2 regions of the Brevibacterium spongiae genome follow, and region 2 is predicted to be linked to the other one. Evidence: predicted binding sites of a transcription regulator. Region 2 holds the regulator's gene; the other holds the start of a gene.
The links. The regulator HspR, encoded in region 2, represses chaperone genes until heat shock. The targets are predictions, from matches to a motif close to AAGTTGAGTCNNNNNGACTCAACTT.
Positions count from the first base shown of each region.

Region 1: a site for HspR is predicted at 3,543-3,567, ahead of clpB (ATP-dependent chaperone ClpB). Genes of this name have one in related genera too.

Region 1 is NZ_CP093443.1:3,824,954-3,832,961, reverse strand. Features, by position in the region: gene L1F31_RS17190 (HTTM domain-containing protein) at 1-623, shown strand, start outside; gene clpB (ATP-dependent chaperone ClpB) at 876-3,482, opposite strand; gene L1F31_RS17180 (Na+/H+ antiporter) at 3,720-5,297, opposite strand; gene L1F31_RS17175 (enoyl-CoA hydratase) at 5,413-6,192, shown strand; gene L1F31_RS17170 (NAD-dependent epimerase/dehydratase family protein) at 6,248-7,180, shown strand; gene L1F31_RS17165 (SDR family oxidoreductase) at 7,286-8,008, opposite strand, start outside.
Region 2 is NZ_CP093443.1:3,632,252-3,640,259, forward strand. Features, by position in the region: gene L1F31_RS16365 (diacylglycerol/lipid kinase family protein) at 1-83, shown strand, start outside; gene L1F31_RS16370 (hypothetical protein) at 274-2,451, shown strand; gene L1F31_RS16375 (LPXTG cell wall anchor domain-containing protein) at 2,693-4,039, shown strand; gene L1F31_RS16380 (DUF1206 domain-containing protein) at 4,205-5,080, opposite strand; gene L1F31_RS16385 (heat shock protein transcriptional repressor HspR) at 5,232-5,672, opposite strand; gene L1F31_RS16390 (DnaJ C-terminal domain-containing protein) at 5,687-6,703, opposite strand; gene L1F31_RS16395 (nucleotide exchange factor GrpE) at 6,883-7,575, opposite strand; gene dnaK (molecular chaperone DnaK) at 7,575-8,008, opposite strand, start outside.

The DNA.
Region 1 (8,008 bases), 190 kb from region 2:
GCGGACAATGGCGGTGGGCGCTCATCATGGCGAACAACCTCGCCATCGTCGTCCTCGCCTTCCAGGTATGCGCGATCTACATGTCCGGCGGCCTGTACAAGGCCGGCGGCAGCGCGTGGCAGCACGGATACGCCGTGTACAACCCGCTGCACACTCAGCAGTTCGGCACATGGCCGGTGCTCTCGGACCTGATGACGGCCTGGGGTCCGATGGTCGTGGCGATCTCATGGGGATCGATCCTCTTCCAGTGCGCCTTCCCGTTCATGCTCTTCAACCGCTACACCCGGATCGTCGCGCTGCTCGGCATCCTGTCCTTCCACCTGGGCATCGCGCTGCTCATGGGCCTGCCGTGGTTCTCGCTGACGATGATCGCCGTCGACGCGATCTTCATCCGCGACCGGTCGTTCGCGAAGCTCGGCGCGTACCTCAAGCACTGGTGGGCGTCGTCAGCACCGAGGTCAGTCGGCGGGTCCGGTGGGATCGCCGGTGGCTCGGCTGCGGGCGGGGGCTCCGGGAGTTCCGGGGCGGCAGGCACTTCGGGGAGTTCCAAAGCTAAGTCGGGTGGCTCCAGCGCGAAGGCCGGTGGCAAGGCCGGCAGCGGGAAGGCTTCCACTCGCGCCTGAACCCGCTCCGGCGGGGTCGAAGCCTCCGCATGAGTCGTCAGACAGCAAAGGGCACACTCTTTTCTGAAAAGCTCACCGAAAAACGTGAGCTTCTCAGAAAAGAGTGTCCCCTTAGGCGTCGTGCTGCAGGCTACCGACCGCGAGCCGCCAGATACTGCACGCTGCCGCCAGCTGCTACCGGCCGCTGCCGGCCGCGAGCCGGTAGCCGCGGGCTGCCAGCCACGGGCTGACGGCTACCGGCTGCGGGGAGGCTTACCGCTTCGGGCGCAGCTCCAGTCCCTTGGACTCGGGGTCCTCGGGCAGGTCGACGACCACGACGTCTCCGTCGACGATGTCACCGGCGAGCAGCGCGCGGGCGAGCTTGTCGCCGATCTCGCGCTGGACCAGCCTGCGCAGCGGCCTGGCACCGAATGCCGGGTCATAGCCTTCCAGAGCCAGCCAGTCCTCGGCACCCTGCGTGACCTCGAGCGAGATCCGCCGGTCCGACAGCCGCCTGGACATGTGCTCGATCTGCAGATCGACGATCGAGGCGAGCTCGTCCTGTCCGAGGGCATCGAAGAGCACGATGTCGTCGAGGCGGTTGAGGAACTCGGGCTTGAACGTCGCGTGCACGATGTCGAGCACCTTGCTGCGCTGCTCTTCGGTCGACAGGCTCTTGTCGACGAGGAACTGCGAACCGAGGTTCGAGGTCAGGATCAGGATGGTGTTCCTGAAGTCGACCGTACGTCCCTGACCGTCGGTGAGCCGACCGTCGTCGAGGACCTGCAGCAGGATGTCGAAGACCGACGGGTGTGCCTTCTCCACCTCATCGAGCAGGACCACGGAGTACGGGCGACGGCGGACCGCCTCGGTGAGCTGACCACCCTCGTCGTAGCCGACGTAGCCCGGAGGGGCACCGACGAGCCGGGACACAGTGTGCTTCTCACCGTATTCGCTCATATCGATCCTGATCAGGGCCTTCTCGTCGTCGAAGAGGAAGTCCGCGAGCGATTTCGCAAGCTCCGTCTTGCCGACACCGGTGGGGCCGAGGAACAGGAACGAACCGGTCGGACGGTCCGGGTCGGCGACACCGGCACGCGACCGACGGATGGCGTCGGAGACCGCGGCGACGGCGCTCTTCTGCCCGATGAGACGCTGCCCGAGGATGCCCTCCGCACCGAGCAGCTTCTCGACCTCGCCTTGGACGAGGCGTCCGGCGGGGATGCCCGTCCAGGACGAGACCACCTCGGCGATGTCATTGCTTGAGACCTTGTCCGAGACCATCGGATCCGAGGACTGACCGGCCTCGGCCTCCGCTTCGGCGGCTTCGGCCTCGGCGATCTCCTTCTGCACCGCGGGGATCTCCCCGTAGAGCAGACGGGACGCGGTCTCGAGGTCGGTGTCGCGCTGCGCCTTGTCGGCGGCCGACCGCAGCTCGTCGAGCTTCGTCTTCAGCTCACCGACACGGTTGAGGCCGGCCCTCTGGGACTCCCAGGTCGCTTCGAGCCCGCGCAGCTCCTCCTCCTTGTCCGCGAGATCGGCGCGCAGGGCACCGAGGCGCTCGACGGACGCGGAGTCGGTCTCCTTCGACAGTGCCATGTCCTCCATCTTCAGGCGGTCGACGGCACGGCGGAGCTCATCGATCTCGACCGGGGCCGAGTCGATCTCCATGCGCAGTCGGCTGGCCGCCTCGTCGACGAGGTCGATGGCCTTGTCCGGCAGCTGTCGGCCGGTGATGTACCGGTTGGACATCGTTGCCGCAGCGACCAGAGCCCCGTCGTTGATCGAGACCTTGTGGTGGGCTTCGTAGCGTTCCTTGAGGCCGCGGAGGATTGCGATCGTGTCCTCGACGCTGGGCTCACCGACGAACACCTGCTGGAACCGGCGCTCCAGGGCCGGGTCCTTCTCGATGTTCTCCCGGTACTCGTCCAGGGTCGTGGCGCCGATCATCCGCAGCTCACCGCGGGCGAGCATCGGCTTGAGCATATTGCCCGCGTCCATCGTCGAGTCGCCGCCGGCACCGGCACCGACGATCGTGTGGAGTTCGTCGATGAAGGTGATGATCTGCCCGTCGGCGTTCTTGATCTCCTCGAGCACGGCCTTGAGCCGCTCCTCGAACTCGCCGCGGTACTTCGCGCCGGCGACCATGGCTGAGAGGTCGAGGCTGATGAGCGTCTTGTCGCGCAGGGACTCGGGCACGTCGCCGGCGACGATCCGCTGGGCGAGGCCTTCGACGACGGCGGTCTTGCCGACGCCGGGCTCACCGATGAGGACCGGGTTGTTCTTCGTCCGGCGCGAGAGCACCTGGACGACGCGGCGAACTTCTTTGTCACGGCCGATGACCGGATCGAGTTTGCCCTCGCGTGCGGTGGCGGTGAGGTCGACGCCGAACTTCTCCAGCGACTGCATGGTCTCCTCGGGGTTCTCCGAGGTGACCTTCTTCCCGGCGCGCAGCTCGGGCAGCGCCGCGAGCAGCGCATCCCGGTTCGCACCATTTGAACGCAGCGCATCTCCAGCACCGTCCTGGCCGGCAGCCGCGGCCAGCAGCAGGTGCTCGGTGGAGACGAACTGGTCGCCGAGCGCAGTCATCTCCTCCTGCGCGAGGTTCATCATCTCCAGGCCGGCACGGGACAGTCCCGGCTGGCTCACCGAGGATCCGCTGACCGTGGGGAACCCGCCGATCACGGCCTCGATCGCCCGGAGCACGACGCGCGGGTCGGCGCCCACCTTCGTCAGCAGGGCCGAGGCCAGGGAATCGGGTTGGGCCAGCAGCGCGGCCACGAGGTGGGCCGGTTCGATCTGGTTGTTCTTCCGGGCGACGACGTCGTTGACCGCGGTCTGCAGGGCCTCCCGAGATTTGGTTGTCATCTGTGCGTCCATGCGCATCTCCTTCATGAAAATCTGTGCTGATTTCAGCTCTCGATCAGAACAACACCAACAAAGTTGAGTCTATTCCGCTCAACTTTGAAAATCGAGTACAAATCCGCCGAGGCGGCCCGCCATTCCGCGTGTGCGTTGGGCTCAACCACGGCCGCACTGAGCCCGCGCATCCTCCGCCGGCGGTGCCGGGTTCAGCCCGCGCCGGGCTCGGCCCGCGCGCCCTCAGCCCGCGCACGCTCAGTTCGCGAGCACGGACTGGAGGTCGAAGCGGCGCAGGACCTTGTCAGCGATCTCGGGATCGGTGCCGCGTTCGCGGCGGGCGGCGAGCACCTCGGCGCGGGCGGTCTGCATGGCCCTCTTCTGGACGGCGAGCATCTGCGCCCGGTGCTCCTTGAACGCGGTCACCTGTTCCTCGCTCGCCTGATCATCGGTGGTGCCGCTGAGCTGATCGTGCAGGGTCTTGAATCGGGCGCGCAGCGGTTCGATGACTTCGTCGGGCAGGGTGTCGTCGTTCTTGATCTCGCGCATCGCGGCCTTGTATGCGCGCAGGGCGATCGCCTTGGTCGCCTCGTGCTCCTTCTCCGCCTCGTCGTCGATGCCGAGGAGCCCGACGACGGTCGGGAAGCTCAGGCCGGCGAGGACGAGGGTGACGAGGAGAATCACAGCGGCCGCGACGATGACATAGGAGCGTCCGGGGAACGGCGTCCCGGCGCTCGTCGTCGCCGGGACCGACAGGGCCAGGGCGACGGTGGCCAGACCGCGCATTCCGCCCCAGGTCATAAGTGTGGCATCGCGGACGCTCAATGGTGCAGCATCCGGGTCCTCTTCGCTCCTCTTGCGTTCGATGACCGTTCCCAGCAGCAGCCAGACGAAGCGGACGGCGACGACTACGACGGCGATGAGGACACCGACGAGGATCGCCCGACCGAGGTCGGCGTGTTCGGATTCGACGATGAGGCGCAGATCGAGCCCGATGAGGCCGAAGGCGATGCCGGTGATGAGCATCTCGAGGACCTGCCACGTCGAATTCTGCGTCACCCGTTCGGCCGAATTTCCTTCGGTGTCGCGGCGGCGGACCTCCAGGGCTGCGACGACGACGGCGATGACTCCGCTGGCGTGGAGGTGTTCGGCGACGAGGTAGACGCCGAAGGGCAGGACGAGCATGAGGGAGGAGCGGGCGACCGTGTGGTCGATCTTCTCCATCACCCACCACGCCGCGAACGACAGCACCAGACCGACGGCGACCGCGACGACGGCGGAGACGAGGAAGGACACGGCGAGATCTGCGTAGTCCACCTCGGTGCCGGCCAGGACCGCGGCCATTGCGGTCTGGAAGATGACCAGGGAGGCGGCATCGTTGAACAGGCCTTCGCTCTGCAGGGTCGTCATGATGCGACGGGGGATCGACACGGTGCTGGCCACGGCTTCGACGGCGACGGGATCGGGCGGGGCGAGCATGGCGCCGAGCGCGATGGCCGCGGCGATCGTGATTCCGGGGATGAGGAAGACCGCGGAACCGGCGACGACGGCCACTGTCACCCCGACGAGCGCCACGGACATGCCGAGGATCGTGCGCCACCGGATCGCGAACAGCGCCCACGACGTCTTCTGCGCGGCGGCGAAGAGCAGGGGCGGCAGGAACAGCGGGAGGACGAGCTCGGGATCGATGGCCACCTCGGCGAAGGTGGGGATGAACGCGCCGGCGATGCCGATGAGGACCATGAGCGCCGGCCAGGGGAGCTTGAGCTTCTGTCCCAGTCCGACCACCACCGAGGTGGCAGCTCCGAATCCGATGATCATCAGCAAGGTGGTCATGGTGGTCCCTCTCGACGCCGCTGGACCCACACCGGCAAAACTCCACGACCTGCGGAGGGCGGATCAGCACGCCCGGATTCCGCACAGCGAGTCGGACCTTTGGCAGAATATGGATATGTCTGAGTCAATTGTATTCGCCGAGCCCGACGACGGAGTCGCGTCCGTGACGATCAACCAGCCGGCCACACGCAACGCTCTGTCACTGGCGGTGATGGAAGACCTCATCGACACCCTCGCCGAGGCGGGGCGACGCACCGATGTGCGCGTGCTCATCGTCCGCACCGCCGGTCATGTGTTCAGTTCCGGCCATGACCTGGGGGAGATCGGCGGGGCGGATCTGGAGACGCAGCAGGAGATCTTCGACGCGTGCTCCCGCCTCATGCAGCTCATCCAGACCATTCCGCAGCCGGTCATCGCGCAGGTGCAGGGAGTGGCGACGGCGGCAGGGTGTCAGCTCGTGGCCGCCTGCGATCTGGCGGTGGCCGCAGAGTCTGCGCGGTTTGCGACTCCGGGAGTGAAGATCGGCCTGTTCTGTTCGACGCCGATGGTGGCCCTGTCGCGTGCGGTGCCCGTGAAGCAGGCGATGCGGATGCTGCTCACCGGTGATTTCGTGACCGCTGCGGATGCGCTGCGCTTCGGTCTCGTCTCCGATGTCGTCGCCGACGATGAGTTGGAGGCGGCCGCAACAGAGCTGGCGCGGAAAGTCGCGTCCGCCTCGTCGGCTACAGTTGCCATAGGCAAAGCAGCGTTCTACGAACAGCGTGAGCTGCCTGTGGCCGACGCCTATGCGCGGATGTCGCAGGTGATGGCACATAATGCTGTGGCGACCGACGCGCAGGAGGGGATCGACGCCTTCCTGACGAAGCGGGAACCGCAGTGGCAGCATCGCGGGTGAGCCTCAGTGAGGCTCAGTGAGGCGCGGATGAGGCACGGATGAGAAAGGGACCATCGTGGCGGTGATAGTGACCGGAGCCAGCGGCTTCATCGGTGGTGCCATCGCGCGTGCGCTCGCGGATCGGGACGAGACGGTCTACGCCCTTTCCCGGACGGATCCGGAGATCCCCGGAGTGAACTTCCAACACTGGGATATCACCGAGGCGGCCCCGCAGGCTGTGCAGTCCCTGGCGGCGAAGGCCACGGCGGTCTTCCACTGTGCAGGCATCTCCTCGGTCAGCGCCGATGACGACGCTCTCTATGCCGTGAAGGTGACGGGCACCCGCAATGTCCTCGACGCCTTCCCGAAGGCCCGGATCGTCCACGTGTCCTCGACGACTGTGTACTCCTCGGCCGAACCGCACGCCGAACTGTGGGAGGAAGCCGGGCCGAAGGACCCCAGCGAGTTCACCGACGCCTACTCCCGCACCCATGCCTTGGCCGAGCAGCTCGTCTCCCGCATCCGACCGGATGCCGCGATCCTCAGACCCGCTGCCGTCTACGGACCGGGCGAGACGATGTTCATGCCGTTCCTGTCGAAGATCTCGAAGAAGGGTGTGCTGCGGCTGCCCGGCGGAGGTCGGCAGAAGCTGACGCTGACGCATGTCGACAATGTCGTGCGTGCCGCGCTCGCCTGCCTCGATGTGCCCTCGGCTGCGGGCCCGTTCAACATCGGCGACCCGACTCCCTACCGGCTCAAGGACGCCATCGTCACGCACTTCGGGCGGATGGGGTATGACCAGGTCGTCATCGAAGGTGTGGCGAAGGACAAGGCTCTGGTGACGGCGAAGCTCGGGCTCAAGGTCAAGGGCGTGTTCAAGCGCGGGGACCGGGCGAAGCTCTTCCTCGTCCAGTACCTGCAGTCCGACCGGACCTACAACCTCTCTCGTCAGCAGCGGGTGCTTGGGATTTCGACGACCCAGCACCTCATCCCCTCCCGGTTCCAGTAGCAGAGTCCCGGTTCCAGCAGGGACCTCCCAGTTCCAGCAGCGCTCAGCCCTGCGCTTCGCGGCTGCTGGGCTCGACGCTTCGGTCTTGCCTGACGGCCTTGCCGCTCACCGTTTGAGGCCGTGCTGGGCGGCGACGATCTTCGACATCAGCGACCGCGGCAGCGCTCGCTTGAGCAGGAACGGCAGGGGTGCCCTGCTGCCGACGGCGTAGAACTCTCGCGGACGCGGCGACACAATGGCGTCGATGATCGTGGCCGCGACCTTCTCGGCCGGGATGCCTCCTCGCTCATTGGCATCGAGATGCTCAAGCATCGTCGTGACATCGTCCGTATAGGGCGAACCGTCCTCGAGGTACTTCGTGCGGCGCAGTCCGATGCCGGTGGCGATCGATCCGGGCTCGACGACGCTGACCCACACCCCGAACGGCGAGAGTTCCTGCCTGGCCGCCGTGGCGAAAGTGCGCAGCGCGGCCTTTGCCGCCGAATAGGAGCTGCGGTGCGCCAACGGGAAGCTCGCGAGCATCGACCCGACCATGATGATGCGACCTGTCCGCCGCGCACGCATTCCGGGCAGCACGAGCTGGCTCAGCCGCACCGGACCGAAGACATTGGTGCGAAAGAGACGTTCGATGGCCTCGGCCGGCAGCTCTTCGAACGGCCCGGACTGACTCTCGCCGGCATTGTTGATGAGCACATCGATCTCGCCGAGCACGCCGAGACGCTCGAGGTCTTCGGCCAACCGGTCCGGCCCATCCGGTTCGGCGAGGTCGAGGGGCAGGTAGCTGACGCCGGGGACCCTATCCGTCGGAGACAGGCGATGAGGATCACG
Region 2 (8,008 bases):
AGGTCATGCCTTCGGCTCTGACCGTCCGCGTTCCCACGGTGGAGCAGCGCAAGCAGATCCGGGCCGAAGCCTGGCCGGTCTGAGGTTCTGCCGCCGCTTTCCGTGACCATAATTCAATTACCAATTGGTAGGTCACAGCGCGATTACGGAAATTCACCGAAGCGTTACAGCAATTACACCTGAACAAAACGTACAGAAATAGTTTAGAGAATCCTCAGAACCTAGGATGAGTGCCGTATCACACCCCTCGTCACAGAGATTGAAGGCACTCCAATGAAGAAGATCATCCTCGCGCCGGCAGTCGCCCTCGCATTCACTGGCCTCATCGCCAGCCCGGTCGCCGCCGCGGAATCCCCCGCCCCGCAGTCGGCCGCCTCGAAGTCTGCCGAGCAGAAGCAGGCAGAGGCCGAGAAGGCCAAGAAGGAAGAGGCCAAGAAGAAGGCTGAGAAGGAAGCGGCTGCGAAGAAGGCCGAAGCCGAGAAGAAGGCCGAGGAAAAGGCTGCGGCGGAGAAGAAGGCTGCCGCTGACAAGAAGGCCAAGGACGCCAAGGCCGCCGCAAAGAAGAAGGCGGATGAGAAGAAGGCCGCCGAAGACAAGGCGGACAAGAAGGGCGACGCCAAGCCGCCGAAGAAGGTCGATCCGAAGCCCGCTCCTGCCCCCAAGGACGAGGACAAGGACGCGAAGGACGACGACAAGTCCGAGGACAAGGTCAATCCGATCAATGCTTCGGTGCAGGTCGTCTCAGGTGATGTCACCGCCGAGGAGCTCCACGAAGATGGCGTGACCGTCAAGGTCACCGGCCTGGAGAAGGGCGACAAAGTCTCGGCGAAGTCCGGACTGACCGGCCCGTCGGCAACTGCCCAGGGTTCGACCGCCACTCTGAAGCTGCGCTCCGCGAAGGAACTCAGCCAGGACTCTGTGTCGTTCGCCGTCCAGGTGCAGCGTGCAGACACACAGTCGGTCACCAAGACAAGCTCGATCAACGTCCTCGCCGACGACGCCGTTGATCCGATCGACGCATCCCTCAAGGTCGATCCCAAGGAGATCACCGCTGAGGACCTCGCCAACAAGGACAAGGGCGTCGACGTCACTGTCACCGGCATTGAAGAAGGCGACGAGATCAAGGACTCCCTCACCGGGAAGACCGAGACCGCAGAAGCCGACGGCAGCCACAAACTCCACCTCTGGTACGAGGGCAACCCCGACAGCCTCGAAGAAGGCAAGGTTCCGTTCACGGTCACCATCGACCGCGAAGGAGAGTCGGAGACCCTCAACGGCAACATCAACGTCGTCGACGAGGTCACCGAGGCCGATCCGAAGGTCTCGCTCAACACCGACAAGATCTCGCAGAGCGACTTCAACAAGAACGGCATCAAGGTCACCGGCGAAGGCTTCACCCCCGGCGGCAAGGTCACCGTCGTCGGCGGAGGCGCCCAGTCAGCCTTCGCCACCGAAGAAGTCACCGCCGACGACGAAGGAAAGGTCTCCGCAACCCTGAAGTTCGAGGGCGAAGGCGACCTTCCGGCCGGCGACTACTCCGTCTGGGGCGTCGACCAGGAGTCCGACACCAACTCCGATCCTCAGACCTTCACCCTCACCGAGGATGACGCCGTCGATCCGATCGACGCATCCCTCAAGGTCGATCCCAAGGAGATCACCGCCGAGGATCTCGCCAACAAGGACAAAGGCGTGACCGTCACCGTCACGGGCGTGAAGAAGGGCGACAAGATCAAGGACTCCCTCACCGGGAAGACCGAAACCGCTGACGCCGACGGAGACTACAAGCTCCACCTCTGGTACGAAGGCAACCCCGACAGCCTCGAAGAAGGCAAGGTTCCGTTCACGGTCACCATCGACCGCGAAGGAACCGAGTCCGAGACTCTCAACGGCAACATCAACATCGTCGCCGAGGACGGCGACGACGGCGACGGGGACAACCCGGAGGCGCCCGCCGAGGCGACCCTCAAGGTATCGCCGAAGAAGATCGAAGCCGCAGACTTCGCCAACGAGAAGAAGGGCGTCACCCTCGCCGTCGAGAACTGCGAACCCGGTCAGGACGTCCACTTCGAGGTCAACCCGAAGGGCATCAACGTCACGGCCTACGAGAACACCGTCAAGGCCGATGACGAAGGCCGCGCTTCGGTCAACGTCTTCGGCACCTCCTCGGACGCCTCGGCCTACGTCGGTGCCTACACCGCGACAGCCACCTGCGGCGACGACACCATGAAGGACTCCTTCACGGTCACCGAAGGTGCCAACGGCGGCGGCTCTGACGGCGGCGACAACGGCAACGCCGGAAACGGAAGCGGCGACGACGGCAGCCAGCTGCCTCGCACCGGTGCCGATCTCGGCGGGCTGACAACAGGAGCGATGCTCCTCCTCGTCGGTGGAGCAGCTATCGCTCTGACCGGCCGCAAGAACAAGTTCGGCCAGACTCCGACGAGCTTCTGATCGAGACAGGGCGATAGCCTAGGTCGGCAAGGGAAGGGCGGCTCAGCAGACGCTGAGCCGCCCTTCCTTCTGTCCTGATGTTCGCGTCGAAAGAATCGTTCACGGTGAATGGCGAATGAACTCTGACGGCTCGCCGACTTCAGTAGTGAACAAAATGACCACAACTATGTGTGTGGTGAATGTTGCATTACCGTTACATTCGTAATACTTCACACCCAGCTGTAATTTTCGAAGGAAATACATGAAGAAGCTCGCCCTCGCACCCGCGGTGGCCATCGCCATCACCGGCCTGGCCGCATCCCCAGTTATCGCTGCCCCCGAGGCCCCCGCCTCGGTCAGCTACGCGCACTCTGTCGTCAAGAACTCCGGCGACTCCCAGGAGAGCACCTCGACGGAATCACCTGAGACCGAGGCGCAGGCCATCGAAGCGAAGGTGACGACCTCTCCCAAGGAGATCACCGCCGGGGACCTCGCCAATAAGGAAAAGGGAGTCGTAGTCACGGTCACCGGCCTTGAAGCCGGAGACAAGATTTCGGATTCGCTCACCGGCGAAGCCGGAGTTGCTGAGGGCGATACCTTCGAATACAACATCTACTCCACTCAGCCGGCCGAAGACATCCAGAACGGTAAGGTCGACTTCTCCGTCACGATCACTCGCGATGGCGAAGAGGAAACTTACGACGGACTGAGCTTCACCGTCGTCGACGACACCGACGAGCCCTCGACCCCTGCCGTCGATCCGAAGGTCTCGCTCAACACCGACAAGATCTCGCAGAGCGACTTCAACAAGAACGGCATCGAGGTCACCGGCGAAGGCTTCACCCCCGGCGGCAAGGTCACCGTCGTCGGCGGAGGCGCCCAGTCAGCCTTCGCCACCGAAGAAGTCACCGCCGACGACGAAGGAAAGGTCTCCGCAACCCTGAAGTTCGAGGGCGAAGGCGACCTGCCGGCCGGCGAATACTCCGTCTGGGGCGTCGACCAGGAGTCCGACACCAACTCCGAGCCTCAGACCTTCACCCTCACCGAGGAAGAAGAGACCGAGGACCCCACCACTCCTGCGGCCGAAGCCAAGCTGAGCGTCTCCCCCGAGACCATCACACCGGCCGACTTCGTCAAGGAAGACAAGGGCGTCACTCTCGCCGTCGAAAACTGCGAGCCGGGCGAGGACGTCCGCTTCCTCGTCAACCCCAAGGGCGAGTCGAACGTCACCGCCTTCGACAAGACTGTCAAGGCTGACGACGAGGGCAAGGCCAACGTCAACGTCTACGGCACCAGCGCCTCCAACGCCTCGGCCTACATCGGCGACTACGATGTCACCGTCACCTGCGGAGATGACGAGCTGACCGGCGAGTTCGCGGTTGAGAAGGACCCGAACGCCGGTGGCGGCGACGGTGACGAGGACGGAAACGACGACGGCAACGGCGGAAACGACGATGGCGACAACGGCAACGGCGGCGGCGACCTGCCCCGCACCGGTACCGAGCTGACCGGCCTCGTCGGCGGCGCCGGGCTCCTGCTCATCGGCGGAGTCGCAGTCGCAATGACGATGCGTCGCAAGAAGGTCGCCCAGGATCCCGCAGAGATCTGAGAGCGATCCTCTGGGCTCTGCTGAGCTCGGCGCGAACTGAGAAGAGCGCGGACCCGATCGGGTCCGCGCTCTTCTCGTCTCCACCGGTATGCCGTGATCGCCCCGCCGTGCGCCTATTGTCGGCCCATCCGGGCCGTGCGCCCCCCGATCGCCGAGTAACCCGAATCAGTCCATTCTGTCGTAGCGGGAACGCAGTGCGAGGAAGATCCCGTAGAGCACGAGGCCGATGCCCACAGCCAGGAGCAGATACGGTCCGAACGGCTGATCGCGCATCCCCTTCAGGGCCCCATCGATGCCGGTGAATTCCTCAGGGTCCCCGGTAGCCGCCGAGACCACGACGAGGATGCCTACCGCCAGCAGGGTCACTCCCTTGCCCAGGTATCCCACGACCCCGGTGAATCCGACGAGGAAGCGGGTGAGAGCACCTCGCGGCCGACGCAGCTCATCTTTCCACTTCCGGCGCAGACCGTTGACACAGAATGCGATGCCGATGATCGCAATCACAGCACCGACGGCCATGAGAATGAACAGCCCGCCAGGCGCCTTCGCCACAGTCGTTGATGCCTGGGCACTCGACTTGCCCGAGTCCGCTCCCCCACCGAAGACGAATTGGGAGAAGGTCGCCGCAACCACCACGTAGGCGATGGCTGAACCGACCATTTTGAAGAAATCGATCCACTGCCTCCGCCCCTGCTTATGCTGCGGGTCCCGAGTCCCTGCACCACGCAGCGACGCCGAGCCGAAGAAGGCGTTGACCAGGCACCACAGGGCCATCAGCGCACAGCCGAGGGAGCAGATGATGATGAGCACCATGCCGAACGGCTGCGCAGCGATCTGTCCGATGGCACCGGCCTGATCAGCTTCGCCACCGCCTTGACCGAGTCCGATGGCCACAGCCGTCGCGCCGAGGATGCTGTGGACCAATCCATTGGCGATGAAGCCCGCGCGGGCTACGCGCTCGAACCAACGGCTGTCGGCGGCCTCTTGTGCCGCAGCATCAGCGCTGTCGGCGACTTGTCTGACCTTCTCATTCTCGTTCACAGAAATCAGTGTCGCACAACATCTGCGATTCTCTGGACCACGTTGAGAAGCAATCGTCGAACTTCAGAACAGACGGACGGAGCGCGAACCCGAAAGGGTTCGCGCTCCATCTTGGCGTTGTGTCTGCTCTATCTGGTCGGTTGCCACCGGCTCAGCCGCGTCGGTACCTGTTGTACAGCACCAGGGCCCCTGGTTCGGGCCGCCCCTGCGGACGCCGCCCGCGCGAGATCGAGACGACGTCGCCACCCACAGTGCCGGCGGCGAAGACGCGAGCTTCGCGTTCCTGCGCAGTCATCCGCGATCGGACCTCGGCCTCGAGCTCCTCATTGCGGTGTTTGAGCGCATCGACCTGATTCTGCAGATCAATGATTTTCTTGATCCCGACGAGGTTGACTCCCTCGTCCTGGGACAGCTGTTGGATCAGTCGCAGCTTGGCGATGTCTCTCCCGGAGTAGCGTCGCCCCCGACCCGCAGTGCGTTCGGGAGTGACGAGACCCAGACGGTCATATTGCCGCAGCGTCTGCGGGTGCATCCCCGCCAGTTCCGCGGCCACCGAGATGACATACACCGCCGCACTCGACGAAATGTGCATTGTGCTTCACCACCTCAACTGGCCTTCGCCCGATCCAGCAGACCGGCTCGAGGATCCTCACCCTCTGTCGCAGCCTTGAACGACTCGACCGCCGCCTTCGCCTCGTCGGACAGATTCTTCGGCGCCACGATCTCGACTGTCGCCAGCAGATCACCGGTGCCCTTCTTCGTCTTCACACCCTTGCCGCGCACTCGCAACGTCCGGCCCGAAGGCGTCCCTGCGGCGACCTTGACCTTGACCGGCATTCCGCCCAGGGTCGGCACCTTGATCTCTGCGCCGAGGGCCGCCTCGTCGAAGCTGACAGGCAGTTCCATGCGCAGGTTGTCACCGTCGCGGGTGAACACGGGGTGCGGTTTCACGTTCACCGTCAGGATCACGTCGCCGGCGTCACCGCCGTTCGGGCTCGGTTTGCCCTTGCCGGCCAGACGGATCTTCTGCCCGTCCTTGACTCCGATCGGGGTGCGCACCGTCAGCGGTTTTCCGCTGGGCATGTTCAGCTTCACCGAGGCGCCATCGATCGCTTCGGTGAACGACAGCGTCGTGGTCGACTTGATGTCTCCACCCTTGACCGGAGGCTGGTAGCCGCCGTATCCGCCACCGCCGAAGCCTCCGCCGCCGAATCCGCCGAGCAGATCCGCCAGGTCCGGAGGCACGTCGCCCCCGCCGCCGTAGGTCGTGCGGGTCCGGGTGCGTCCGCCGCCTCCGAAGAGGTCGGAGAACACGTCGTCGAATCCACCGCCGCCAGCACCGCCGGGTCCGCCGGCGCCGGCACTGAACCGGGCACCGCCGCCCATGGCGCGGACCTGGTCGTACTGGGCACGCGATTCCTTGTCGGACAGCACCTGATGCGCCTGCCCGATCTCTTTGAACTTCTCCTCGGCCTTCTCATCACCGGGGTTGGCATCCGGGTGATACTTGCGCGCGAGCTTGCGATAGGCCTTCTTGATCTCGGCGTCAGAAGCATCCTTGGAGACGCCGAGGGTCTTGTAGAAGTCCTTGTCGAACCAATCATTCTGAGGTCCGGTATTCACCTGGCACCTCCTTCCCTTCCAAACAATCTTGTCAGCACTGTATTCACTTGTCTCCTCACAATCCGCATCCCCGGGGTCAGTGCCCCGAAGATCCGGACCGCCGCCGAGGTGGCCCCGCACCCCCGTACGTCAGTTCACTGACGTACGGGACCGGGAGCCGCCTCGGCGATCATGGTCTTTCAGTCCTCCGGCTGCTGGACACCGACGCGGGCGGCGCGGATGATGCGCTCCCCGATCCGGTATCCCGGCTGCATGACCAGGAAGAGCGTCGGGGTCTCGACCTCGTCCGAAGGCTGCTGCATGAGCGCCTCGTGGACGTTCGGGTCGAACTCATCGCCGACTTCTCCGTACTGTTCGACGCCGAGCTTGTTCAGCGAGTCGACGAGCTTGTTCACGTGGGTCTCGAAAGGCCCGCTGACATCGCCGTTCTCCTGCGCGAGCTTGACCTCGTCGAGCACGGGGATGAGCGCCTCGACGACCTTGATCGTGCCGCCGAGGGCCGCACGCTCACGTTCCCGATCGGCACGCATCCGGTAGGCCGCGTACTCAGCGTTGATGCGCTTGAGGTCGGCCAGGTACGCTGCGGCCTCCGAACCCGGTTCGGGCTCGGCCGCCGGCTCCGTGTCTTCGAGGCCCGAAGCATCGGCGGGGATGTCGACACCGAGGTCGCTGGCATCGGCTGCGGATTCTTCCGCTTGCTCGGCGTTCGGATCCAGGTTCGGATCCACGGTCGGCTCCTCGCCGGCCTCGGCCGAGGCCGACTGAGCGTCGGCCTCGGGACGGACCTCGCCGGTGTTCGGGTCGACCCGGCGCTTGTCACTGAAAGTGAAGCCTGGCTCCTCGGACGACTGATCGTTGCCCTCAGAAGTCATTACTTCTTCTCCTCATCCTCTTCGTCGACAACCTCGGCGTCGACGACATCGTCATCGGCGCTCGCATCGGCTGCACCCTCACCGGCAGCCTCGGCGCCTTCGGCACCGCCCTGCTGGTTGTAGATGGCTTCGCCGATCTTCTGCTGGTTCTCGACGAGCTTGTCGTAGGCGGTCTTCACTGCATCGTCGTCTTCACCCTTGAGGGCTTCCTTGACGGCGTCGACATCGCCCTGCATCTCGGTCTTGACCTCTTCGGGCAGCTTGTCCGCGTTGTCGGTCAGCAGCTTCTCGGTCTGGTAGGCGAGGTTCTCCGCATTGTTGCGGACGTCGGCGGCCTCACGGCGCTTCTTGTCCTCTTCTGCGTGCTCCTCGGCCTCACGGACCATGCGGTCGATGTCTTCCTTCGGCAGTGCGGAACCGCCGGTGATCGTCA